2 regions of the Acidovorax sp. GW821-FHT10A04 genome follow, and region 2 is predicted to be linked to the other one. Evidence: riboswitches for the same ligand, from Rfam matches in the RefSeq annotation. Region 2 holds a riboswitch; the other holds the start of a gene.
What was found. A riboswitch is a leader RNA that binds a small molecule or an ion and turns the genes downstream of it on or off. The one in region 2 is predicted to bind S-adenosylhomocysteine.

Region 1 (9,289 bases), on a different contig from region 2:
TTCGCTGTGCACTGGTCGGCATGCCCGGCTCGGGCAAATCCACCGTCGGCAGGCAGCTGGCGCACCGCACGGGTGTGCCGTTCATCGACCTGGACCATCGGCTCGAGGAAACGCTGGGCACCAGCATCCGCCAGTTCTTCGAGGAACATGGCGAGGCGCGCTTTCGCGACCTGGAGGCCCAGGAACTCGCCAAGGCCGCTGCCCAGCCGGGGGGCATGGTGCTGTCGACCGGTGGCGGCGCCGTGCTGCGCCGCGAGAACCGCGATGTGCTGCGCGCCATGGGCCCGGTGCTCTACCTGCGCGCCTCGCCCGAAGAGATCTACAAGCGCGTCAAGCACGACCGCACCCGCCCCCTGCTGCAGGGCGGCAACCCCATGGACAAGCTGCGCGCACTCTACGCCCAGCGCGACGGCCTGTACCGGGAAACCGCCCACTACGTGATCGAGACCGGCCGCCCCACGGTGCACATGCTGGTCAACATGATCATGATGCAGCTCGAAATGGCTGCGGGCGCCGACATGGGCGCCGAGCAGACACCGCAGCCATAGGCCAACCGCCTCAGCGCAGGGGTGAGGAATCACTCCAGTGGAAGTGCACACGCGGCTGGATGTCCGCGATCTCGGTGCGCAGCAGCGCGGCCAGCCGCGCCGCCTCGCGCTGCGTGAGCCGCGCCACGGTGGTCGACAGGCTGATGGCCGCAAAGGCACGCCCGCCCGCGTCCACCACCGCATGGCCCACGGCGGCGGTATTGGTGTTCAGGCAGCCGCCGCTGCGTGCATAGCCCAGGCCTTGGGTCTGGGTGAGCAGCGTGCGCAGCGTGGCCTCGTCCAGCCCGCCGTAGCGGCCCAGCGTGGCCGCATTGGCCGCCAGCGCCGCCTCGATGAGCTCCTCGCCCTGCGCCGCCATCAGCGCCAGGCCCGCCGCGCCCACGCCCAGCGGGCGGCGCCCGCCCACGGTCACCGACAGCGGCGGGTCGAGCCGCTGCACATTGGTATGGGCATAGCAGACGGCCTCGTGACCGCTGAGCACGAACAGGTAGGCCGCATAGCCCGTGGCATCGGCCAGGCGCTGCAGGTTGGCGCTGAACAGCGGCGCCACGTCGTGCCGGCCGCGCGCGGCCAGGCCGTGCTCGAACGGGCGGCGGCCCAGCACATAGCCGCGCCCCTCGGGCAGCGCGGCCACCAGGCGCGCGGCCATCATGTCCTGCAGCAGCCGGTGCACACTGGGGTGGGGTATGCCGGACTGGCGCGCGATGTCCGACAGCGACAGCCCGCGCGCGTCGTAGCGCGAGAGCTGGTCGAGGATGCGCAGCACGCGGTCGAGCACCAGGGTGGCCATGTTTGTCCATGGAGTGGAAAGAACGATTGTAGGAAACGGCGGGCCGGCCAAGAATGGCGGCATTCCTATAACCATCCTCGGAGACACCCTGACATGACCGCTTTCGACCGCACCCCTACCACCCGCCGCGCCCTGCTGTGCACCGCTGCCGCCGGCATGCTCTGCCTGGCCGCCGGCCCGGCGGCCGCGCAGGAGGCCGCCTTCCCGGCCAAGCCGATCCGCTTCGTCGCGCCCTATGCCCCCGGCGGCACCACCGACCTGGTGGCACGCACCGTGGGCGCCCACATGGCGCAGACCCTGGGTCAGCCGGTCATCATCGACAACCGCGCGGGCGCGGGCGGCAACATCGGCATGGACGCGGTGGCCAAGGCCGCGCCCGACGGCTACACCGTGGGCATGGGCGCGATCTCCACGAATGCACTGAACCCGCACATCTACAAGAAGATGCCCTTCGACCCGCGCAAGGACTTCACGGCCGTGGGCCTGCTGGGCAACTCCACCATCGTGCTCGAGGCCGGCCCCGCCCTGCCCGTGAAGACCGTGGCCGAGCTGCTGGCCCATGCGAAGAAGAACCCCGGTGTTCCCTACGCCACAGCAGGTGCCGGAACCTCCATGCACCTGACCGGCGTGCTGTTCGCCCAGACCAGCAAGACCGACCTGGTGCACGTGCCCTACAAGGGCAGCGCGCCGCTGATCACCGACCTGATCGGCGGCCAGGTGCCGATCGCCTTCGACAACCTGCCCGCCTCGCTGCCCCACATCCAGGCCGGCAAGCTGCGCGCCCTGGCCGTGGCGGGCGCCCAGCGCTCCCCCGCTCTGCCCGACGTGCCCACCCTGGCCGAAGCCGGCCTGCCCGACGCGGTGGTCGAGCCCTGGTTCGGCGTCTATGGCCCCGCGGGCCTGCCCCCCGCCGTGGCACAGCGCCTGAACAAGGCATTGGCCGATGCGCTGGCCGACCCCGCCGTCAAGGACAAGCTGCTGGCCGCGGGCTTCACCCCGCGCAGCGCCAGCGTGGCCGAGTTCGATGCACTGACCAAGCGCGAGTACGAGCGCCTGGGCAGGGTCGCCCACAGTGCGCAGATGAGCGCCGACTGATCACCTTTTCTTTCTCTTCCACACCTCCTGACCATGAGCACCACCCTCGACGCCACCCACGGCCTCCAGCTGCGCAGCTGGGTCGCCTCCGCCAACGTGGCGGGCTGCGATTTCCCGATCCAGAACCTGCCCTTCGGCCGCTTTCGCACCGCGGGCAGCGGTGGACCGCTGCGCATCGGCGTGGCCATCGGTGACCAGATCCTGGACCTGCAGGCCGCGGGCCTGGTCGCGCACAACGACATGAACGCGCTGATGGCCGCCACGCCGGCCGAGCGCCAGGCCCTGCGCCAGCAGCTGTCCGAAGGCCTGCGCGAAGGCGCCAGCCAGCAGGCCGCCTGGTCCCAGGCGCTGTCGCCCCAGGGCGAGGCCGAGATGGCCGTGCCCTGCCAGATCGGCGACTACACCGATTTCTACACCAGCGTGCACCACGCCACTACGGTGGGCAAGCAGTTCCGCCCCGACAACCCGCTCTTGCCCAACTACAAGTGGGTGCCCATCGGCTACCACGGGCGCGCCTCGTCCATCGGCATCAGCGGCCAGTGCGTGAAGCGCCCGCAGGGCCAGACCAAGGCACCCGAAGCTGCCGCGCCCACGCTGGGCCCCTGCAAGCGCCTGGACTACGAACTGGAGCTGGGTTGGTTCATCGGCCAGGGCAATGCCCAGGGCGAGCCCATCGCCATCGGCCAGGCCGAGCAGCACCTGTTCGGCGTGGCGCTGTTCAACGACTGGAGCGCGCGCGACATCCAGGGCTGGGAATACCAGCCGCTGGGGCCCTTCCTGTCGAAGAACTTCGCCAGCACCCTCTCGCCCTGGGTGGTGACCATGGAGGCGCTGGCACCGTTTCGCGCCCCGTTCGAGCGCGACGCCGCCGACCCGCAGCCCCTGCCCTACCTCGACTCGCCGGGCAACCGCGCCCAGGGTGCCTTCACCATCGCGCTGGAGGTGCTGCTGCAGACCGCGCGCATGCGCGAAGCCGGCGAGCCTGCCGTGCGCCTGGCGCTGACCAACACCCAGCGCGCCGCCTACTGGACGCCCGCGCAGCTGGTGGCGCACCACACGGTGAACGGCTGCAACCTGCAGCCCGGCGACCTGATGGGGTCGGGCACGCTCTCGGGCCCCGAGGCCAGCGAAGCCGGCTCGCTGCTGGAGTTGGCAGGTGGCGGCAAGCAGCCCGTCACGCTGCCCAATGGCGAGCAGCGCAGCTTCCTCGAAGACGGCGACACGCTGGTCCTCAAGGGCTGGTGCGAGCGCGAAGGCGCCGTGCGCATCGGCCTGGGCGAAGTGAGCGGAACCATCATCGCCTGAGGCACCACAGGCAGCCCCTCGAAGAGGGGCTGTTTTTAGAGGTTTGGCGCCAGCAGCCGCGCCAGCACGGCCTCGTCCATGCCGCGGCGCTGGGCCATGTCGTGCAGCTGGTCCTCGCCGATCTTGCCGACGCTGAAGTACGTGCTCTCAGGGTGGCCCAGGTAGAAGCCGCTCACGCTGGCGGCCGGCATCATGGCCAGGCTCTCGGTCAGGGTCATCCCGACCTCCTCGCACTGCAGCACGCGGAACAGCTCGCTCTTGGCGCTGTGGTCGGGGCAGGCGGGGTAGCCGGGCGCGGGGCGGATGCCGGCGTACTTCTCGCCGATCATCTCGTCGTTGGTCAGCTGCTCGCCTGCGGCATAGCCCCACAGGTCGGTGCGCACGCGCTGGTGCAGGCACTCGGCAAAGGCCTCGGCCAGGCGGTCGGCCAGGCTCTTGAACATGATGGCCGAGTAGTCGTCGAGCGCGTCGATGAAGGCCTTTTCCTTCTTCTCGATCCCGAGACCCGCCGTCACGGCGAACAGGCCGGCGTAGTCGGCGATGCCGCTGTCCTTGGGTGCGACGAAGTCGGCCAGGCAGCGGCTGGGGCGGGTCACGCCGTCGATGACGTGCTTTTCGGTCTGCTGGCGCATGCCGTACCAGGTCATGGCGACCTCGGTGCGGGTTTCGTCGGTGTAGAACTCGATGTCGTCGTCGTTCACGCTGTTGGCCGGGTACAGGCCCATCACGCCGCTGGCGGTGAGCCAGCGGCCCTCGATGATCTTTTTCAGCATGGCCTGCGCATCGGCGAACACGCGCGTGGCCTCCACGCCCACCACCTCGTCGGTCAGGATCGCGGGGTACGGGCCGGCCAGGTCCCAGGTCTGGAAGAACGGGCCCCAGTCGATGTAGCGCGCCAGCTCGGCCAGGTCGAAGTTCTTGAACACCCGGCGGCCCAGCGCGCGCGGCACGGTGGGTTGGAAAGCCGCCCAGTCCACCGGCGTCTTGTTGGCCCGGACCTTGGCCAGCGACCACAGCGGGGTCTGCTTCTTGTTGGCGTGCTGGGTGCGCACCTTGTCGTAGTCGGCGTTGAGCTCCTGCACATAGCTGTGCACGCCGTCGCCCAGCAGGCTCTGGGCCACGCTCACGCTGCGCGAGGCATCGGGCACGTAGACGACAGGGCCTTCGTAGTGCGGCGCGATCTTCACGGCCGTGTGCACGCGGCTGGTGGTGGCGCCGCCGATGAGCAGCGGGATCTTCTTGATGCGGAAGTGGTCGTCCTTCTGCATCTCGCCGGCCACGTACTGCATCTCTTCGAGGCTGGGCGTGATCAGGCCCGACAGGCCCACGATGTCGGCCCCCTCGACCTTGGCGCGCGCCAGGATCTCGTGACAGGGCACCATCACGCCCATGTTCACCACCTCGAAGTTGTTGCACTGGAGCACGACGGTGACGATGTTCTTGCCGATGTCATGCACGTCGCCCTTGACGGTGGCGATGATGATCTTGCCCTTGCTGCGCACGTCGCGCCCGGCCAGTTCGTCCTGGCGCTTTTCTTCCTCGATGTAGGGAATCAGGTGGGCAACGGCGGACTTCATCACGCGCGCACTCTTGACCACCTGGGGCAGGAACATCTTGCCGGCGCCGAACAGGTCGCCCACGACGTTCATGCCGTCCATCAGCGGGCCTTCGATCACGTGCAGCGGCCGCCCGCCCTTGGCGACGATGGCCTGGTAGGCCTCTTCGGTGTCTTCGACGATGAAGTCGGTGATGCCGTGCACCAGCGCATGCGACAGGCGCTCGCCCACGGTGCGCGGGGCCTCGGGGGTGCCGCGCCATTCGAGCTTCTTGCTCTCGTCCTTGGCGCCGCTCTTGGCGGTCTCGGCCACCTCGACCAAACGCTCGCCCGCATCGGGGCGGCGGTTGAGCACCACGTCCTCGACACGTTCGCGCAGCGTGGGCTCCAGGTCGTCGTAGACGCCGACCATGCCGGCGTTGACGATGCCCATGTCCATGCCGGCCTGGATCGCGTGGTACAGGAACACGGTGTGGATCGCCTCGCGCACCGGGTCGTTGCCGCGGAAGCTGAAGCTCACGTTGGAGACACCGCCCGAGACCTTGGCGCCGGGCAAGTTCTGCTTGATCCAGCGCACGGCCTCGATGAAATCGACCGCGTAGTTGTTGTGCTCCTCGATGCCGGTGGCCACCGCGAAGATGTTGGGGTCGAAGATGATGTCCTCGGGCGGGAAGTCCACCTCGTCGACCAGCACGCGGTAGGCGCGCTCGCAGATCTCGATCTTGCGCTCGAAGGTGTCGGCCTGGCCCTTCTCGTCGAAGGCCATGACCACGGCGGCCGCGCCATAGCGCTTGACCAGGCGCGCCTCGTGCTTGAACTTGTCGATGCCCTCCTTCATGGAGATGGAGTTCACGATGCCCTTGCCCTGGATGCAGCGCAGGCCGGCCTCGATCACCTCCCACTTGGAGCTGTCCACCATGATGGGCACGCGCGCGATGTCGGGCTCGGAGGCGATGAGCTGCAGAAAGCGCACCATGGCCGCCTTGCTGTCGAGCATGGCCTCGTCCATGTTGATGTCGATCACCTGGGCGCCGTTTTCCACCTGCTGGCGCGCCACGGCCAGGGCCTCCTCGTACTGCCCGTTGAGGATCATGCGGGCAAAGGCCTTGGAGCCGGTGACGTTGGTGCGCTCGCCGATGTTGACGAACAGCGTGCCCTCACCAATGGAGACGGGCTCCAGGCCGGACAGCTTCAGGGGGGGCATGGGAAGGGCGGACATCAGGCTCACCTGCAAGTGGGGTCGGTAACAGGTGAGCGTCGTTGCGGGGTGGTCGGCCCCGAGCCTGACGGATGGTTGCCTGGCAATCTGGGTGCCGGGCTTGTCCGCTGCAACGCTCCTCGGGGGAAGCGGCATTTTACCTGCCTAGCGAACGGGCAGGAACTGCAGAAAAGTGCCCCCGACGATCCCCTGCACATAGCTGATGGCCGCGCGGCGGTACTTCTCGGTCACCACCACGGCCACCAGGTCCAGGCGGGCGATGAGCTTGCCGAATTCGCGCTCGAAGCTCAGGTTGCGCCCCTGGGGCCCGATCTCGTCGGCCCACAGCAGCGGCTGGCCCGCGCCATTGCGCCGCTGGGACAGCAGCCACACCGCCGACTCGACGTTGCGCGCGGCGTTGTACAGGTGCTGGGCGTCGAGCGAGTCGAGCAGGAAGAACTCTGTCTTGCCGCCATGCGCGGTGACCAGCATGTCGGCCGTGGCAGCAATGAAGGCCGCCACCCGGTCGCCCGCGAATTCGGGGGCCAGCGCAAAGGCCAGGCCCGCGATATCGCGCCGGCCCTGCAGCGGCGCCCAGGGCTGGCGCTGTTCCACGGCGGCGCGCACCTGCTCCATGGCCTGCTCGCGGCTGGCCGCGCCGCTTTTGCGCCACTCGGCCGGGTTGCGGCGGTAGAGCTTGTCCATCAGCAGGTACAGGCTGGCCAGGTTGTCGCGCATGGCCAGCGTGGCCATGCGGTTCACGTCCGACTGGGCCAGTTCGCCCGCAGTGGTGGGCGCGCCGCGCACCTCACCGCGCGCGGTGGGTGCCGGGGCGGAGCAACCGGCCAGAAAGGCAAGCGACGACAGGGCCAGCAAGGCCAGGGGGATGTGAAGGGATGCGGGTGCCACCATGTGCGCCCCATTATCGGCAACTGCCGGGCGCGTCCTGGTAACCGTGCGTCACCCGCCGTGCGGTATTCCTTCGATGGGGCACTCGGCCGTGCCCACGGTGCTGCGCGTGAGCGCCTGCACGGCGGCGCGCGTGCCGTCGGGGTCGGTCACCCAGCGCTGGTAGAAGCCGTAGGGGCAGGAGGCCACGCCCTTGTCCCCTTCGCCGGAATTGAGAACACCGGTGTAGCCGCGGTGCAGCAGCTTGAACAGGTGGTTCTCGGACTGACCGTTTCTGCGGAAATCGCGGATCAGGCTGGTGGAGAGGGCCGCGTACTGCACGCCGTATTCCTCCTCCCCGCACTCGCCCAGCGTGCGGCCGTCGAAGCCGATCAGCGCCGAGTGGCCGAAGTAGCTGTACACGCCGTCGAACCCCGCCGCATTGGCCACCGCCACGTAGGTGTTGTTGGCAAAGGCCATGGCCTTGCTCATCAGGATCTGCTGTTCCTTGGCCGGATACATATAGCCCTGGCAGCGCACGATGAGCTCGGCACCCTTCATCGCGCAGTCGCGCCAGATCTCGGGGTAGTTGCCGTCGTCGCAGATGATGAGGCTGATCTTGAGGCCCTTGGGCCCCTCGCTCACATAGGTCTGGTCGCCGGGGTACCAGCCCTCGATGGGCGTCCAGGGCATGATCTTGCGGTACTTCTGCACGATCTCGCCCTGGTCGTTCATCAGGATGAGCGTGTTGTAGGGCATCTTGTGCGGATGCTCTTCATGCCGCTCGCCCGTGAGCGAGAACACGCCCCAGACCTTGGCCTTGCGGCAGGCAGCCGCGAAGATTTCCGTCTCGGGGCCAGGAATGGTGGTGGCGGTATCCATCATCTCCTGGCGGTCGTACATGATGCCGTGGGTGCTGTATTCGGGGAAGACCACGAGGTCCATGCCCGGCAGGCCGGTCTTCATGCCCACCAGCATGTCGGCGATCCTGCGCGCGTTGTCCAGCACGTCGGCCTGGGTGTGCAGGCGCGGCATCTTGTAGTTGACAACCGCGACGCCCACGGTGTCCTTGCTGCTTGAAATATCGCCGTGGATCATGGCGTGGTCTCCTTGGGAATCGTTGATTCGTCAGTGGCTGATCATCCAGGGCCTTTTTGTGGGAAAGGTCTTGGCGCCACTCGGTGCCGTGACCGTCCCGCCGCGCTTGCTGCCACCGCCGCCGCAGCAGCCACACCCCGAGGGGTGGCGCAGCCGGCCGTAGCTGCCGGCATCGCCATCGCGCGAGGACGAGCGCGGGGCGTGCTGCGCGCGCTCGTTGGTGTCGTGCGCGCGGCGCTGCTCGGGGCTCACGCAGGCCAGATGGGGGGCGTAGGCGAACACGCGCGCCGCTGCGGCCCCGCATTCGGGGCAGGCGCAGGGCTCGTTGCGCAGGGCCACGCTGCGCAGCGCATCGAAGTTGCCGCAGTCGGGGCAGGCGTAGTCGTAGGTGGGCATGGGCGGGCCTTCGTGGCTACTTGTCTTGCGAGATCGGCATGTCGATGCTGCCGTCGAGCATCTTCACCGGGCCGGCGGCCGTGGGGTTGATGTCGAAGTCGAAGATCTCGGTGGGCAGCCACAGCGTGGCGCAGGCATTGGGCACGTCGACCACGCCGCTGATGTGGCCCTGCACCGGGGCCGTGCCCAGGATGGAATAGGCCTGTGCACCGCTATAGCCGAACTTTTTCAGGTACTCGATGGCGTTCAGGCAGGCCTGGCGGTAGGCCACCGTGACATCCAGGTAATGCTGCTTGCCCGATTCGTCGACCGAGATGCCCTCGAAGATCAGGTAGTCCTTGTAGTTGGGGGTGACAGGGCTGGGCTTGAAGATCGGGTTCTTGATGCCGTACTTGGCCATGCCGCCCTTGATCAGG
Region 2 (9,289 bases):
GCAGCGCATCGACATGGCTGACGGCGCTGGCAGGAGCAGGAACAGAGGTTTCGGTCATTGTGCGAAAAGGCTGGGCGGACAGGCCGCCGGGACGGGGGGCAGGAAACTGCTGCGAGGGGCCGTCCCGCGGCACCTGCAATCATGATGCATGACAGCCGGTGGCATTGAAACAAAAAGCCACATATCTGCCAAAAACGTCACGCAGGAACCTCCCAGCACGCAATTCTGCCCTGTACTGCATTGTCCATGCCACCTGTGGCGCCTGAAAGACCCAATTGACGGGAGTGGGGCCATCTGATCGGGCGGCAAGCGCCGAAATATCGGTCCAGGCGCTGACAATCGTTACCATTGGGGCATGTTCAGTTACCGCCACGCCTTCCATGCAGGCAACCACGCCGACGTGCTCAAGCACACGGTGCTGATTGCCACCTTGCAGCACCTTACCGAGAAAGACGCGGCCCTGACCGTGCTGGACACCCATGCAGGCGCAGGCCTGTACCGGCTGGACGGCGACTATGCCAATACCAGCGCCGAGTCCGCCGACGGCATCGCCCGGCTGGTCGCACCCGGGGCACCCGCGCTCAAACCCGCCTTGCAGGCCTATGTGGACATGGTGCGCGCCTTCAACCAGGGTGCGGCCACGCGCGTCTACCCGGGCTCGCCCTTCATCATCCAGCGCCTGCTGCGCGACCATGACAAGCTCAAGCTGTTCGAGCTGCACCCCACCGACCTGCGCGCACTCGCCGGCAACGTGGCCCAGCTCGAAGCCGGGCGACAGGTGGCGGTGCTGCACGAGGACGGGTTCGAGGGCATCAAGAAATTCCTGCCTCCGCCGGCCCGGCGCGCGCTGGTGCTGTGCGACCCCAGCTACGAGATGAAAAATGACTACGGCAAGGTGCTCGACATGGCGGCGGATTCGCTCAAGCGCTTTGCCACCGGCACCTATGCCTTCTGGTACCCGATCATCCCGCGCCCCGAAGCCCATGACCTGCCGCGCCGCCTGAAGACCCTGGCCACCAAGGCGGGGAAAAGCTGGCTGCATGCCACGCTGACCGTCAAGTCCAGCAAGATGACCGAAACCGCGAGCGGCGACACCAAGCGCCCCGGCCTGCCGGCCAGCGGCATGTTCCTGATCAACCCACCCTTCACGCTCAAGGCGGCGCTCAAGGACGCCCTGCCGCAGATGGCGGAGCTGCTGGCGCAGGACCGGAACGCGACGCACACCCTGGAGTCCGGCGGATAGCCAGGACGACCACCGCGGCTCGCCACGGCAGCGCTCGGAACGCTCAGGGGGAACGCAGCAGGCGCGGCGCAGCCGCACGGGTGCGGCGAGCGTTGGCCGCTGGGGCCTGCGTTTCGCGGGCCGCGGGCAGGGCAAAGCGCTGCGGAAGGTTATCGAGGGGAGCGGGTGGGCAGGTGACGGCATCGCCACCCACAGGGAACACATCCACGGGCTTGAGCCCCCCTTGCACTCCCAGGGCCAAGGCCGCACCACGGCTCAGGTCGACGATGCGGTTGGCCACGTGCGGGCCCCGGTCGTTGACCCGCACCACCACGCCCTTGCCCGTTTCCCGGTCCCGCACGCAGATGCGGGTGCCAAAGGCCAGCGTGCGGTGCGCCGCCGTCATGGCATTCATGTCGAACAACTCGCCGCTGGCCGTGCGCCGCCGGTGGAAGCGCTGGCCATACCAGGAGGCCAGGCCCGTTTCCAGGGGGCCCTCGTCCGCACCGAGGGCGTCGTCGTCCTCGTCTTCATCCATGTCCGCCACATCCGCCGACAGGCTGGGGCGGGTCAATCCCTGCACCCCCACGGCCCCGGGGCGCAATGGCAGGGTCTCGGCGGGGTCCGGCGGCACCCTAAGGTCGCTACCCGTGGCGCCATCCAGGCGCAAACCCGCTTCCTCACCCCATGCCGCTGGCCACCACAGCAGGCAGCAGGCCACCAGCGCGCAGGCAATTGCTCGCGAAAGATCAGCGCTTGCAGCGCGCAAGAAACGCCTCTTCAAAGCGCTTGAGGTCGGCCCGCTCCCCTTCGGTGAGGTCGGTACGGGCCTTCTTGTTGTTCAGGATGCGCTGCGATTCAGCGCATTGCTGGGCCTGGCGGGCGTCCATGTCACGGGCCGACTGATTCGCCAACTGGGCGGATCTTTCTTCATCGCGGCGCTGCCTGTCCCCCGCTCGCCGCTCCTGGTAGAAGCGGTCGGAGGCGTCCTGCTCTTCCTGGGCGCAGTCGCGGCGGTACTCACTGCGCATGCCCTGCACCACGTCCGGCGCGATCTTGCGCGAGTAGGCATTGCGGATGTTTTCGTCCAGCGAGCGGCAGCGTCCACTCATGTAGCTGTAGTGGTCCGGCACATCGGGTGCCGTGCGCACCACGGTGGGACGGGAAGGCTGGCTGTAGGAATAGGATGGTTGGACAGGGACCGCTTCCACAGTTCGCGTGGTGCTTCCACTCGGGCACGGACGCGACAGGGAATAGTCATTCCCATTGGCATCGCGGCAGTGGTAGCGCGTCTGCGCCCCCACGCTCGATGCACCCAAGGCCCCCAGCAGGGCCAGCATCACGGCAAATACAACCTTCATGGCGCACCAGAAAAAATGAAACAAAGGGTGTGAATATTACCGTTGGACGCCACTCACAACACCAGGCGGCGGCAAATTTCGAGGGTGGCGGCGCTTTGGTTCATGGTGTAGAAGTGCAATGCAGGCACGCCTGCACTGCGCAGCCGGTCGCACAGATCCGTCACCACGTCGAGGCCGAAGGCTTTGATGCTCGCCATATCGTCCCCGAAAGCCTGCAGGCGCAGGCGGATCCAGCGCGGGATTTCGGCGCCGCAGGCATCCGAGAAGCGCAAGAGCTGGGTAGAGCTGGTGATCGGCATGATGCCCGGCACCACAGGGATGCTGGCGCCCAGGGCCTGCACGTCGTCCACGAAGCGGAAATAGGCATCCGCGTTGTAGAAGTACTGGGTGATGGCCGCGTCGGCGCCTGCCTGCACCTTGGCCAGGTAGGCCTTGAGGTCGGCTTCGGGTGAGCGGGCCTGGGGATGCACCTCGGGGTAGGCGGCCACTTCGATATGGAAGTCGCGCCCGGTCTCGGCCCGGATGAAGGCCACCAGGTCGCTGGCGTACTGGAACTCGCCGCCCGCGCCATAGCCGCTGGGCAGGTCACCACGCAAGGCCACCAGGCGCTTGACGCCCATGGCCTTGAGCTGGTCCAGCTGCTCGCGCACCGATGCGCGTGTGGCGCCGATGCAAGAGAAGTGCGAGGCCGCTGGCACGCTCTCGGCCAGGATCTCGCGCACGGTGCCGAAAGTGCCCTCCTGCGTGGAGCCGCCGGCACCGTAGGTGACGGAGCAGAACTCTGGGCTCAGCACATACAGCTGCTGGCGCTCGGCGCGCAGCTTGTCGGCGCCCGCAGGTGTCTTGGGCGGAAAGAATTCGAGGCTCACCGGAAAGCCAGTGGCCTGTGCCTTGGCTGCGTTCATGCGGCCCTCCTCGCAAAAACAAAGAATTCACGGTTGCCGTCGCCACCGCCAATGGGGCTTTCCAGCCAGGCCTGTACCGCGAGGCCCAGGCCGGCGCAGCAGTCGCGGATGCGCTGCTCGACCACCGCATACAGGGATTCGTCGCGCACGATGCCGCCCTTGCCGACCTGGCCGGGCTGCAGCTCGAACTGCGGCTTGACCAGCATCAGCAACTGCCCACCCGGCGCCAACAGTGGCACCAGCGCGGGCAGCACGAGGGTGAGCGAGATGAACGACAGGTCACCGGTGACCAGATCGAAGGTGGGCGTGATGTCCACCTGCTCCCGCCCCGCCCTGCGGCGGCGCACCGTGCGCACGATGCCTTCAGCCCGCGCGCGCGCCTTGGCGACGCGCTCGGCCTTGAAGGCCTCCACGTCCTGTTCCTTGGCATCGTCGCTGTCGTCGTACCCGTCGTCCACTTCACCGCCATTGCGCATCCAGGCATAGGGGGCCACGGGCTGGGTGTCGTTGTCGTCGATATCTGTTTCCACATGCTCGGACAGGGCCTCCTCGCAGGCTTCCTGCAGCGAATCGGCTGTCATGGCGCGGGCATTGAGCCCTTCCACGCCCACCACACGCGGGTCGTTGCGCAGCCGCTCATGCAACTGGCCTTGCCCCACGTCCACGCCGATCACCTGGGCAGCGCCCTGCTGCAGCAGGCAGTCGGTGAAGCCCCCGGTGCTCTGGCCCACGTCCAGGCAGCGCAGCCCCTTAACGGACAGCTTGGTGGCGGCGAGCGCGCCCTCAAGCTTGAGGCCGCCGCGCGAGAGGTACTTCGCCTCGGAGTCATCGAGCAGCCGCAGCTCGGCCACCGACGGAATGTCGTCACCGTTCTTGGCCACCTTCTGCCAGGGTGCGAGCGGCGACAGGCGCCACTCCACCCCGGCCGCGATCAGCCGCTGCGCCTGCGAGCGCGTGGCCGCATGGCCGAATTCCACCAAAAAAACATCTGCACGCATGCGTCACTCTCTCGCCGGGAGGCAATGGATTTCATGGCCCCAAGGGCACCAAGGTGTTCTGCGCCACCGGCGCCCTTCCCCCTGGGAAAGAGCGGCCGGCGGCGACCGCCGATCAGTAGCGGTAGGTGTCGGGCTTGTAAGGGCCTTGCTTGGACACGCCGATGTAGGCGGCCTGTTCGTCGGAGAGTTCGGTCAGCATGGCGCCGACCTTCTTCAGGTGCAGGCGTGCGACCTTTTCGTCGAGGTGCTTGGGCAGCACATAGACCTGGCCGTTCTCGTAGCGGTCCTTGTGCATGAACAGCTCGATCTGGGCGATGGTCTGGTTGGCGAACGAGCTGGACATCACAAAGCTCGGGTGGCCCGTGCCGCAGCCCAGGTTCACCAGGCGGCCCTTGGCCAGCAGGATGATGCGCTTGCCGTCCGGGAAGATCACATGGTCCACCTGGGGCTTGATCTCTTCCCACTCGTACTGTTCGAGCGTGGCGACCTGGATCTCGTTGTCGAAGTGGCCGATGTTGCAGACGATGGCCTGGTCCTTCATGGCCTTCATGTGCTCGTGGGTGATCACGTCCTTGTTGCCGGTGGTGGTCACGAAGATGTCGGCCTTGTCGGCAGCGTACTCCATGGTCACGACCTTGTAGCCTTCCATCGCGGCCTGCAGGGCGTTGATGGGGTCGATCTCGGTCACCCAGACCTGGGCCGACAGCGCGCGCAGGGCCTGGGCACTGCCCTTGCCCACGTCGCCGTAGCCGGCCACGCAGGCCACCTTGCCGGCGATCATCACGTCGGTGGCGCGCTTGATGCCGTCCACCAGCGATTCACGGCAGCCGTACAGGTTGTCGAACTTGCTCTTGGTCACCGAGTCGTTGACGTTAATCGCGCGGAACAGCAGCGTGCCCTTGGCCGACATTTCCTTCAGGCGGTGCACGCCCGTGGTGGTTTCTTCGGTCACGCCGATGATCTGGGCGCTCTTGCGGGTGTACCAGGTCGGGTCCACGGCCAGCTTGGCCTTGATCGAGGCGTACAGGCAGGTTTCTTCTTCGCTGGTGGGGTTGTCCAGCAGCGATGCGTCCTTCTCCGCGCGCTGGCCCAGGTGCATCAGCAGCGTGGCATCGCCACCATCGTCCAGGATCAGGTTGGGGCCTTCACCTTCGCTGCCGGCGGGGCCGAAGTCGAAGATGCGGTGGGTGTAGTCCCAGTACTCGGCCAGGGTTTCACCCTTGATGGCGAACACCGGCGTACCGGTGGCGGCGATGGCCGCAGCGGCATGGTCCTGCGTGGAGAAAATGTTGCACGAGGCCCAGCGCACGTCGGCACCCAGGGCCTGCAGCGTCTCGATCAGCACGGCGGTCTGGATGGTCATGTGCAGGCTGCCGGTGATGCGGGCGCCCTTCAAGGCCTTCTGGGCGGCGAATTCCTCGCGGATGGCCATCAGGCCGGGCATCTCCGTTTCGGCGATGCGGATTTCCTTGCGGCCCCAGGCGGCCAGGCCGATGTCGGCAATGATGCAGTCGGTGTTGACGACCGGGGCGTTGACGCGTGCGTTCATGGTGGTGTGCTCCAAAGCATGTTTGAAAGACCACGTTCAGCGCGGGGATGAGACGGAAGGCTCACTCACCACACGAGAAGTGGATGAGCGTCGTTGCTAGATGACTCCGAGCCTCACGCCCCGCCAGTGCTGGGGACGCTGCAACGCTCCTCGGATGCGCGCATTATAAGTAAAAGCACGCGGCATGCCACGTCTACAGCGTGACGACATGTCCCAGCTGCGGATCGATGCGTCCGGCATGCAGGTCCTCCACCAGCGCCTGCGCAGCGGCAAAGCCCGCGTGCTCCTGCACTCGCATCCAGGGCTGGCGGGCGTCGCTGATGCGCTCGATAAAGGCGCGCTGCGCGGCGTTGAACTTCTGGTTCACCACCTCCGGTCCCCAGTCGGCATTGCGCTTTCGGATCTGCACCGGCGCGAAGTAGAACGCCGGGGCCGGCCCGGGCAAGGCGGTATCGCGCAGGAACTGCGTGTTCTGGGCCGAGCCCGCATAGCAGTCGTAGACCAGGGCAGCGCCCAGGTGGTGGTGCACGCGTGCGCGCAGGCCCTCGTCGCCCGAAAAGTCCACGTACAGCGTGGGCACGCTCGTCTCCAGCGCCTCCAGCTCGCCATAGGCCACCGTGCGCTCGTAGCAGCCCAGGCCCTGCACGAAGGCGCTGTTGCGCGACGAGGTGAGTGCCACCCGCTCGATGCCCTCCTGCCCCTGCAGGCAGAACGCCGTGCCGAAGGCCGTCTTGCTCGATGCGCTGGAGAACACCAGGCGCTTCGCACCGAAGAAGGCATTGTCCGAGAGGAAGTCCGCCAGCATGAACGAGGTGATGAACAGCGGGCGCACCAGCATCTGCCAGTTCTCGTCGGCGGCGCGGTAGGCCGGATCGGCGCTGGTTCGCGTGTACTGGTTGTAGGCGGAGGTAAGGCCCTGGCGGTGCTCGGCGCCGTCGTAGAAGCCCCGCGCCGTCACGCGCACAGGCTGCATGCGCAGGTGGCTGGCGATCGGCCAGTAGCCGTAGAAGCGCTCGCCCACGGCCACGCCCTCCACGTCGGATGCCACGACCTCGGCAAAGCCCCAGACCGGCATGTGGCCCCAGCCCGCTTCGCCGGTGGGGAAAAAATCCCAGTACTTCATGGCATCGCCGAAGGCCGCGTAGGTGATGTTGTTGGTGGTCACGGCCACGCGGTCCACGCGCAGCAGGGCCTCGCCGGGCTGCAGCGGCGCCAGGGGCGACTGCACGGTGCGGGTGTGATTCAATGCGTTCTTGTCGGTCAACAGGCGGGTCTGCATGGTCATGGTGTGTCTCCGGTACGGGTGTGAAAAGGCGCTCTGGTCACTGTATGGCGCCGGGCCCTGCCGCGGGTTCGGAAACCGATGAAGGCCCCGCCCGCCCACCCCGCCGCAGCGGCCAGGCCCTTGAAACGGCCGCGCCAGGCGCGGGCCCGCTTTACCGTGCAGGCCATCTACGACGCCTTTGTTCGGATTTGGCAGCGCGACGGCTGGGACAAGCTCACCACGCGCAACGTGGCGCTGGAGACCGGTATCGCCGTGGGCACGCTCTACGACTACTTCCCCAACAAGACGGCCCTGCTCTCAGGCTACGTGCGCCACTGCATTGAAACCCTGCTCGCGGCCATCGAGCGCGAGGCCGTGCAGCCCGCCGGCCTGCCCTGGGAGCAGCGCATCCACCAGCTGGTGCGCCTGGTCTGCGGCGTGGATGCGCCCGAGCTGCCGACCTTTTACCCCGGGATGCTGGCGCTGGAAGCGCAGATGGCCGAGCCCCGCGACCACCGCCGCGCGCATGAGGAACTCGTCGCCGCGTGGGGCCGGGTGCTGGCGGCCTGCACCGATCTGCCCCGGGCGACGGCCCCGGACCTGGCTCGCAAGCTGCACCTGTCCGCCTGGGGCGGGAGGCGCTACGTTCTGCTCCTGCAGCTGGGGCCCGAGGAGATGCGGCAGTGGGCCCATGGCGTGGAACAGCTTTGCTGCGCCGCCATCCGCCAGGCGGACTGAGCTTGTCACCTGCGCGGCTGCTGCGCCCGGCAAGCCGCCCGACACTGGCGCCCTCACACAAGAGGAGCATTCCATGGACCCGAAGGACAAGGTCATCATCGTCACCGGCGGCGCCAGCGGCATCGGCCGCAGCATCGCGCGGCGTTTTGCACAGGAGGGCGCGCGCGCCGTGGTCGTCGCCGACCTGCACCTGGAACCAGCACAGGCCGTGGCCGACGAGATCGGTGGCCTGGCGGTGCGCTGCGACGTTGCGCGCGAGGCCGACATCAAGGCCCTGGTGGCCACCACGCGCGCGCGCTACGGCCGGGTCGATGCCTACATCTCCAACGCCGGCATCCTGGGCCGCCCAGGTGGCATCGAGCTCGAAGACCCGCTGTGGGACGCGATGTGGAACATCCACGGCATGGCCCATGTCTGGGCCGCCCGCGCCGTGGTGCCCGAGATGGTGGAGCGCGGCGAGGGTTTCTTCCTGGTCACGGCCTCGGCGGCGGGGCTGCTGACCATCGTCGAGTCCGCGCCCTACGCCGTCACCAAGCATGCGGCCGTGGCCTTTGCCGAGTGGCTGCGCATCGCCTACGGCCGCAAGGGCGTGGGTGTCGCCTGCCTGTGCCCGCAGTCGGTGCAGACCGCCATGGTCACGGGCGATGGGGGTTCGGCCTCGCACGACGGCATCCTGCCGCCCGAGCAGGTGGCGGGCGACGTGCTGGCCGCCATGCAGGACGGCCGCTTCCTGGTGCTGCCCCACCCCGAGGTGGCGCAGTACTTCCGCAACAAGGGCCAGGACTACGAGCGCTGGCTGGGCGGCATGCAGAAGATGTACGCGCGCCACGCCCAGGCACAGGAGGCCTGAAACACCCCCTGAGTCGCTTCGCGCCTTCCCCCTCTCTCGACTCGCTGCGCGAGTCGGGAGGGGGACGCCCCCGGTGCGGCGGGGCGGCCCTTGCACGGGAGCACTGGATTGGGCCGCGCCAGTTTCATCCGTCGCGGGTTGCGCGAAGCGCGGTGGAGCAACTCGGATACGGCCGCCGAGGGGCCTGGGCGCGAGCCCGGTAAAATCAGCGGTTTCGGGCGCGTGAGCGCCTGCCGCGCCGACTGCCGTAGGCCCCTGCCGCAGCGAGCTGCCCACCCCCATCTCTTGGAATCCCCTGTGTCCTACGCCCCCGAAACCCGGCGCCGCCGCACCTTTGCCATCATTTCCCACCCCGACGCGGGCAAGACCACGCTGACCGAAAAGCTGCTGCTGTTCTCGGGT

Region 1: it holds a riboswitch for S-adenosylhomocysteine, as region 2 does, so the genes downstream of both, metH (methionine synthase) here and ahcY (adenosylhomocysteinase) in region 2, are expected to answer to the same signal.

Annotation. Positions count from the first base shown of each region.
Region 1 is NZ_JBWKNZ010000002.1:697,053-706,341, reverse strand. Features, by position in the region: gene AC07PF_RS07665 (shikimate kinase) at 1-548, shown strand, start outside; gene AC07PF_RS07660 (IclR family transcriptional regulator) at 559-1,338, opposite strand; gene AC07PF_RS07655 (Bug family tripartite tricarboxylate transporter substrate binding protein) at 1,432-2,433, shown strand; gene fahA (fumarylacetoacetase) at 2,467-3,738, shown strand; gene metH (methionine synthase) at 3,774-6,512, opposite strand; S-adenosyl-L-homocysteine riboswitch at 6,539-6,639, opposite strand; gene AC07PF_RS07640 (hypothetical protein) at 6,657-7,403, opposite strand; gene AC07PF_RS07635 (aliphatic amidase) at 7,452-8,477, opposite strand; gene AC07PF_RS07630 (FmdB family zinc ribbon protein) at 8,508-8,873, opposite strand; gene fmdA (formamidase) at 8,890-9,289, opposite strand, start outside.
Region 2 is NZ_JBWKNZ010000003.1:481,769-491,057, forward strand. Features, by position in the region: gene AC07PF_RS09900 (serine/threonine protein kinase) at 1-58, opposite strand, end outside; gene AC07PF_RS09905 (23S rRNA (adenine(2030)-N(6))-methyltransferase RlmJ) at 356-1,243, shown strand; gene AC07PF_RS09910 (septal ring lytic transglycosylase RlpA family protein) at 1,287-1,796, opposite strand; gene AC07PF_RS09915 (DUF4124 domain-containing protein) at 1,972-2,583, opposite strand; gene metF (methylenetetrahydrofolate reductase [NAD(P)H]) at 2,637-3,488, opposite strand; gene AC07PF_RS09925 (TlyA family RNA methyltransferase) at 3,485-4,486, opposite strand; gene ahcY (adenosylhomocysteinase) at 4,599-6,035, opposite strand; S-adenosyl-L-homocysteine riboswitch at 6,114-6,191, opposite strand; gene AC07PF_RS09935 (DUF2855 family protein) at 6,229-7,320, opposite strand; gene AC07PF_RS09940 (TetR/AcrR family transcriptional regulator) at 7,399-8,037, shown strand; gene AC07PF_RS09945 (SDR family oxidoreductase) at 8,111-8,887, shown strand; gene AC07PF_RS09950 (peptide chain release factor 3) at 9,185-9,289, shown strand, end outside.